2 linked regions of the Cecembia calidifontis genome follow. The protein of the gene in region 1 interacts with the protein of each later gene in a pairwise test. Links are inferred from orthologs where the notes say so. Each region holds a gene or a part of one and is shown on either strand. Other genes may lie near its edges.

Evidence for each region.
Region 2: the proteins of BC751_RS01390 (region 1) and lpdA interact in binary tests that used the Escherichia coli proteins (3 or more experiments, as listed by UniProt). The link is inferred for Cecembia calidifontis from one-to-one orthologs.

Annotation. Positions count from the first base shown.
Region 1 is NZ_SGXG01000001.1:314,311-317,630, forward strand. Bases 230-3,217 are described here. They hold BC751_RS01390 (ATP-dependent helicase), read left to right. Parts: upstream 230-591; coding sequence 592-2,844; downstream 2,845-3,217. Other genes in these bases: BC751_RS01385 (BF3164 family lipoprotein), read right to left, coding at 230-384; BC751_RS01395 (DUF4290 domain-containing protein), read left to right, coding at 2,900-3,217. Also shown: more of BC751_RS01385, read right to left, coding at 1-229; more of BC751_RS01395, read left to right, coding at 3,218-3,320. UniProt on the Escherichia coli protein: A helicase with DNA-dependent ATPase activity. Unwinds DNA duplexes with 3'-5' polarity. Translocates on single-stranded DNA with 3'-5' polarity. Initiates unwinding more efficiently from a nicked substrate than double-stranded DNA.
Region 2 is NZ_SGXG01000001.1:494,425-497,670, reverse strand. What follows is about bases 221-3,134. They hold lpdA (dihydrolipoyl dehydrogenase), read left to right. Parts: upstream 221-935; coding sequence 936-2,333; downstream 2,334-3,134. Other genes in these bases: BC751_RS02195 (peptide deformylase), read left to right, coding at 2,669-3,134; BC751_RS02205 (four helix bundle protein), read left to right, coding at 528-884; odhB (2-oxoglutarate dehydrogenase complex dihydrolipoyllysine-residue succinyltransferase), read left to right, coding at 221-290. Outside these bases: more of odhB, read left to right, coding at 1-220; more of BC751_RS02195, read left to right, coding at 3,135-3,154. UniProt on the Escherichia coli protein: Lipoamide dehydrogenase is a component of the glycine cleavage system as well as of the alpha-ketoacid dehydrogenase complexes.

The sequences.
Region 1 (3,320 bases):
GGAAAAGGCAGAAAATTTAAATTGCTGAGTATCATACACCCAAAAAATATCAGGTTCTCCGCTATCAAGAAGTGGATATCCAATAGTAATCTCTCCAGGCCCAAGGCCATCTTTTCCTACACTTCTTCTGTATTTCTGACCACGAAGATCCAATAAATGAACCTTTTCATTTTGAAGACTTTTCCCTTCCGCTACGATCAAATTCTGATCTTTTAAAAGGATTTCTTTTGGATTAAGCGCAAATTCCAAACCAAAATCAAGCTTCTCTCCCTTAAGTTGAATTGGAGTTGGAAGTTGTTTTTCCGTGAAAACAAGTCTTGAGTCTTCATGAGGTATATTGCAGCCTAATGCCACCAATAATACTATAAATCTTGATTTTTTCATAATGAGGGTAAAATAGGGCATGATTGAATACCAATTGCTGAAATAAAGAACATTTGATAAATTAAACTAACTAATCCTTAATTCAAAATCTGATTACTGTTTGACCACTTTTTGCTAATACCAAAACTCCTCTTCTAATTTTAATCGTACAACTTATCGCTTCCATTCCAAAATCCTTAAATTTGAAACCTGTTGGAAAAAAGAAGCATGGATTACTTAAAAGGACTCAATCCCCCCCAAAGAGAAGCTGTTGAACATACTGAAGGCCCTGTTATGATCATCGCAGGTGCCGGCTCAGGCAAAACAAGGGTTCTGACTTACAGAATTGCCCATTTGATACATGCTAAGGGAGTAGATCCTTTCAACATCCTTTCACTGACCTTTACCAATAAGGCTGCCAGTGAAATGAAGCATAGGATAGAAAAGCTTATCGGTCTGGAAGCACGCAATACCTGGATGGGTACTTTCCACTCCATATTTGCCAAAATTTTAAGAGTTGAAGCGGATAAAATCGGGTATCCTTCCAATTTTTCCATCTATGATACCGATGACAGCAAGTCCCTGATCCGGACCATTATCAAGGAAATGAAGCTGGACGACAAAGTGTACAAGCCAAGCACTGTCCTATCCAGAATTTCAGGAGCGAAAAACCGCCTGATTTCCTGGGAAAACTACATCAATGACCCTTTCATCAAAGCCGATGATGAGGCTGCCATGAAGCCACGGATGGGAGAAATTTACAGGAACTACCAAAAGAGGCTTTTCAAGGCAGGCGCTATGGACTTTGACGACCTGCTTTTCAATACGAATGTACTCTTCCGGGACCATTTGGATGTGCTGAACAAGTACCAGCAGCGTTTCAAATATGTCATGGTGGACGAGTTTCAAGACACCAACGTCTCCCAGTACCTGATTACCAAAAAACTGGCAGCTGTACACCAAAACATCTGTGTGGTGGGAGATGATGCCCAGAGTATCTATGCCTTCCGTGGAGCAGACATCCAGAATATCCTCAATTTTGAAAAGGATTACCCGGATTTGTTTGTTGTCAAACTGGAACAGAATTACCGCTCCACCAAAAACATCGTACAGGCTGCCAATAGCATCATCGCCAAAAACAAGGCCCAGCTCAAAAAAGAAGTCTGGACACAGAACCATCACGGAGAACCGATCGAACTCATCAAGGCAAGTTCAGACAATGAAGAGGGCAGATTGGTCGCCACCACCATCTTCGAAGAAAAAAACAACAAGAAGCTCGACAACAGTGATTTTGCTGTCCTCTACCGGACCAACTCCCAGTCCAGGGCAATAGAAGAAGCCTTAAGGAAGATGAACATTACCTACAAAATTGTAGGAGGCCTTTCATTTTATCAAAGGAAAGAAATCAAAGACCTGATGGCCTATATGCGCTTTGTGGTCAATAAAGAGGACGAAGAAGCATTCAAGAGAATTATCAACTACCCAAAAAGAGGGATTGGGGACAGTACGGTAGAAAAAATCCTGGTGGCGGCTTATGAGCATGATATACCCTTGTGGGAAGTGATCATTAATGCCAATAGCTTCTTGGGAGGGAGGGCAGCCAATGCAGTGGATGATTTTGCTACTATGATCAAAAGCTTTGGCATAGAAATGGAGCGAAAAGATGCCTATGAAGCAGCTAATTCCATTGCCAAACAATCCGGTTTGCTCAGGGAATTGTATGAAGATAAGACCATAGAAGGTCTCAACCGCTATGAAAACGTGCAGGAATTGCTCAATGCCATCAAAGAATATGTGGACAATCCGGAGAATGAAGACAAAAGTCTTGGGGCCTTCCTGCAGGAAATAGCCCTACTGACAGACAATGACAGGGATAAAGACACCACAGATGCCGTAACCTTAATGACTATCCACTCTTCTAAGGGATTGGAATTTAAGCAGGTATTTGTCGTGGGAATGGAAGAAGACCTCTTCCCTTCCCAAATGATGATGCAGAGCAGAGAGGACCTGGAAGAAGAACGCAGGCTATTCTACGTGGCCACTACCCGGGCCATGGAAAAATTATACTTAACTTATGCCCTGACTCGTTATCGTTTTGGAAGACTGCTCAACTGTGAGCCGAGCAGGTTCTTGGAAGAAGTGGATCCGGCCTGCATCAGGGTCAATAAAAGGATGACCACCGCCTTGTCAGGAGCCCTTAGAAATGAATCCAGTGAAGGAAGGTCAGGCTTTATCGGTATCAAGAAACCGGAGGTCCGGCCAATGACCACAGCCAAAATACACAGCCCTAGCCCTGATTTCAAACCTTCCAACACCAATAGCCTAAAAGAAGGGATGCTGGTAGAACATCCAAAATTCGGTTATGGGAAAGTTTTGAAGATAGAAATTGAGGGAATAAATAAGAAAGCTACCATACAATTTGATAACTTTGGAGAAAAGGTTTTATTACTTAGCTTTGCAAAGCTTCGGATCATAGATTAAAGAGCGGATCAGGAATGATTTTTATAATTGGAATATCCGCTTAATGCATCACCTTATGGAAAATACAGAAACAAACAAGCATTCCGTCATTTTGAAAGAATACGGAAAAAATATCCAAAGGCTGGCAATTCATATTGCCGGTATTGAGGACCGGGATAAGCGCACCCAAAGTGCCTTTACTCTTGTGGAACTGGTCAAGCAGCTTAATCCCCAAATGAAGTCTGAAAACGACCAGAAAATATGGGATGACATACACATCATGTCTGGATTTGCGCTAGATGTAGATGGCCCTTACCCAAAGCCAGAGGAAGATTTACTTTTTAAGAAACCAAAGATCGTGGGCTATCCAAAGGGAGAGGTGAAATTCAAACACTACGGAAGGAACATTGAAAAACTCATAGAAAAAGCTGTTGAAATTGAGGACGATGAAGAGCAGGAAGCTGCCATCATTTATATTGGACAGTTGATGAGAAGTT
Region 2 (3,246 bases), 180 kb from region 1 along the record:
AATTATCCATTGAAGAAATGACAGGGGGTACCTTTACCATTACCAATGGAGGAATCTTCGGTTCCATGATGTCCACGCCGATCATCAATGCGCCTCAGTCTGCTATCTTGGGTATGCATAACATCGTAGAAAGACCGGTAGCTGAAAACGGACAGGTGGTTATCCGTCCGATGATGTACCTTGCCCTTTCTTATGATCACAGAATCATCGATGGTAGGGAGTCAGTAAGCTTCCTGGTAAGGGTAAAACAGCTCTTGGAAGATCCTACGAGGTTGTTGTTTGGAGTTTAAAGAGAGGCGAGAAGCTAGATTCTAGAAACAAGACACAAGAGATAAGACACAAGAAACAAGAAGCAAGAAGCGAGAGTCAAAGTGTACCATGTACCAAGTACAAAGTACCATGTAGCAGAGCGTAGTACAAGAAAATGCTCAGTGGTTATTAATCGGTTATTTATCCGTTTATAATTTGTATAGTTCTTTTCTTTGCAGTTAGATTTAGGCTAAAAGTTCACCTTAAATCCAACAAATATGCACCGATACAAAGAATTACATGTATGGCAAAAGGCCATTGATCTCGCTGTTGAAGTTTACAGGATAACTGAGAAACTACCTGCAGAAGAAAAGTATGGGTTGATTTCTCAAATGAACAAATCCGCAGTTTCTATTCCTTCAAATATTGCTGAAGGGGCAGGAAGAAATGGAAAGAAAGAATTTGACAATTTCTTGGGAATAGCCTTAGGCTCTTCCTTTGAACTAGATACTCAAATTTTTATTTCTAATAGGTTGGATTATATTAACGATCAAGATTTCCAACATCTTGAGAGTGAATTGGAGCATCTTCAAAACATGATCGTTAAACTTAAAAAAAGTTTAAATATTCACTAATCACCGCGTACTTGGTACATCGTACTTGGTACTTGGTACAAAGTCTTAAATATGTACGACCTAATAGTAATCGGTTCAGGACCAGGAGGGTATGTTGCTGCTATCAGAGCGGCACAGCTTGGGATGAAAACCGCCATCATTGAAAAATATCCTACCTTGGGGGGTACTTGTCTCAACGTAGGGTGTATTCCTTCCAAGGCATTGCTCGATTCTTCAGAGCATTACCACAATGCTGCCCATACTTTCAAAACCCATGGCATCAACCTGAGTGGCCTGAAAGTGGATCTCAAGCAGATGATCGCCCGCAAAGAAGATGTGGTTAAGCAAAATGTGGACGGTATCCAGTTTTTGATGAAGAAAAACAAAATTGATGTGCACCATGGTTTCGGTTCCTTTGTGGACAAGAATACCGTAAAAGTGACCAAAGAGGATGGTTCTTCTGAGACCATTCAGGGTAAAAACATCATCATCGCCACAGGCTCCAAGCCGGCTTCACTTCCATTCATCAAAATTGACAAGGAAAGGGTTATCACTTCCACAGAAGCTTTGAAGATGAAGGAAATCCCCAAACACCTGATTGTTATCGGTGGTGGCGTGATTGGTATGGAATTGGGCTCTGTGTATGGAAGATTGGGTGCCAAAGTCTCTGTTGTTGAATTTATGGATGCCATCATTCCTTCCATGGATAGGACCATGGGCAAGGAGCTTCAGAAATCATTGAAGAAACTGGGCTTTGATTTTTACCTCAAACATAAAGTGACGGCTGTTGAGAATAAAGGAAAAGAGGTAATTGTCAGAGCAGATAACGGCAAGGGTGAAATCGTGGAAATCAAGGGTGATTATGTCCTTGTTTCCATCGGTAGAAGACCTTATACTGATGGCCTGAATGCGGAAACTGCAGGAGTAAAACTGAATGAAAGGGGTCAGGTGGAAGTGGACGATCACCTTAGAACCAATGTGCCTAATATTTATGCCATCGGAGATGTGGTTAAAGGTGCCATGTTGGCGCATAAGGCAGAGGAAGAAGGGGTTTTTGTAGCAGAAAGCATCGCCGGACAAAAACCACATATCAATTACCTATTGATCCCCGGGGTTGTTTACACCTGGCCTGAGGTAGCTTCAGTGGGTTACACCGAGGAGCAATTGAAGGAAAAGGGTATGAAATACAAAGTTGGTAAGTTCCCGTTCATGGCTTCAGGAAGAGCAAGAGCTTCCATGGATACCGATGGTTTGGTAAAAGTTTTGGCTGATGCCGAAACAGACGAAATCTTAGGTGTACACATGATCGGACCAAGAACTGCCGACATGATCGCAGAGGCGGTCGTAGCCATGGAATACAGGGCTTCTGCTGAAGATATCGCCAGGATGTCCCATGCCCACCCAACTTACACAGAAGCTTTCAAAGAAGCTTGTTTGGCGGCTACGGATAATAGGGCTTTGCATATCTAAGATTTGAGATATAAGACACAAGAAGGAAGACAAAAATAATTTCGAAATTTAGAAGACGGATTGCGGAGATAGAAAATAACGAAGTGATTGAACCCACAAAGTGGTATTTTCTCCGAGTGAAACCCGGTGGTAATGGAGGATATTAGTGTTCGGGAATCCCAACCCTAAAAGGGTTGAATTATCATGTCAAAACAAAAAAAGTGTCAAGTATTTCTAGGATAAGACAAGGGAACTATCGGGTCCATTCTTGAGTATAAGAAATTTAAATTTGAAAGAAATTTCTATGACAGAACCAGGTGCTTCAAAGGCCCTGGTTTTTTTTATAAATTGTGGTGATGAAAACAGTAGAAGACATCCTCAAACTCGGTGATCCAAGGTTGTATGAAACCTGCGAGCTGGTCAATAAGGAAGAACTTCCCTTGGTAACGGATTGGGTGAAGGACCTGCATGAGGCCATGGAAGATATCCGAAAGCGGTATGGGTTTGGGAGGGGGATTGCTGCCCCTCAATTGGGAATTATGAAGCGGCTTTTTTATCTCAACCTGGATAAACCTTATATCATCATTAACCCTGCAATCGTCCATGCCAGCGAGGAGATGTTTGAATTGTGGGATGACTGTATGAGTTTTCCCAATCTATTTGTCAAAGTGAAGAGGCATCAGTCCCTGACATTGGAATACCTGGATGAAAACTGGGAGAAACAAAGCTGGAAAGTGGAAGGGGCGATTTCTGAATTGATCCAACATGAATACGATCATTTGAATGGGGTTTTGTGTACCATGCGGGAGATTGATGAGAAGAGTTTTAAGTGGAGGGTTTAGGGGGATGGGAAGAGCCAAGTAAAAAGGCAAAAGTCGGATGTCTGATGTCGGATTAGGCCTGAAAGGCCTTGATAACAAAGGGATGGTTGTAG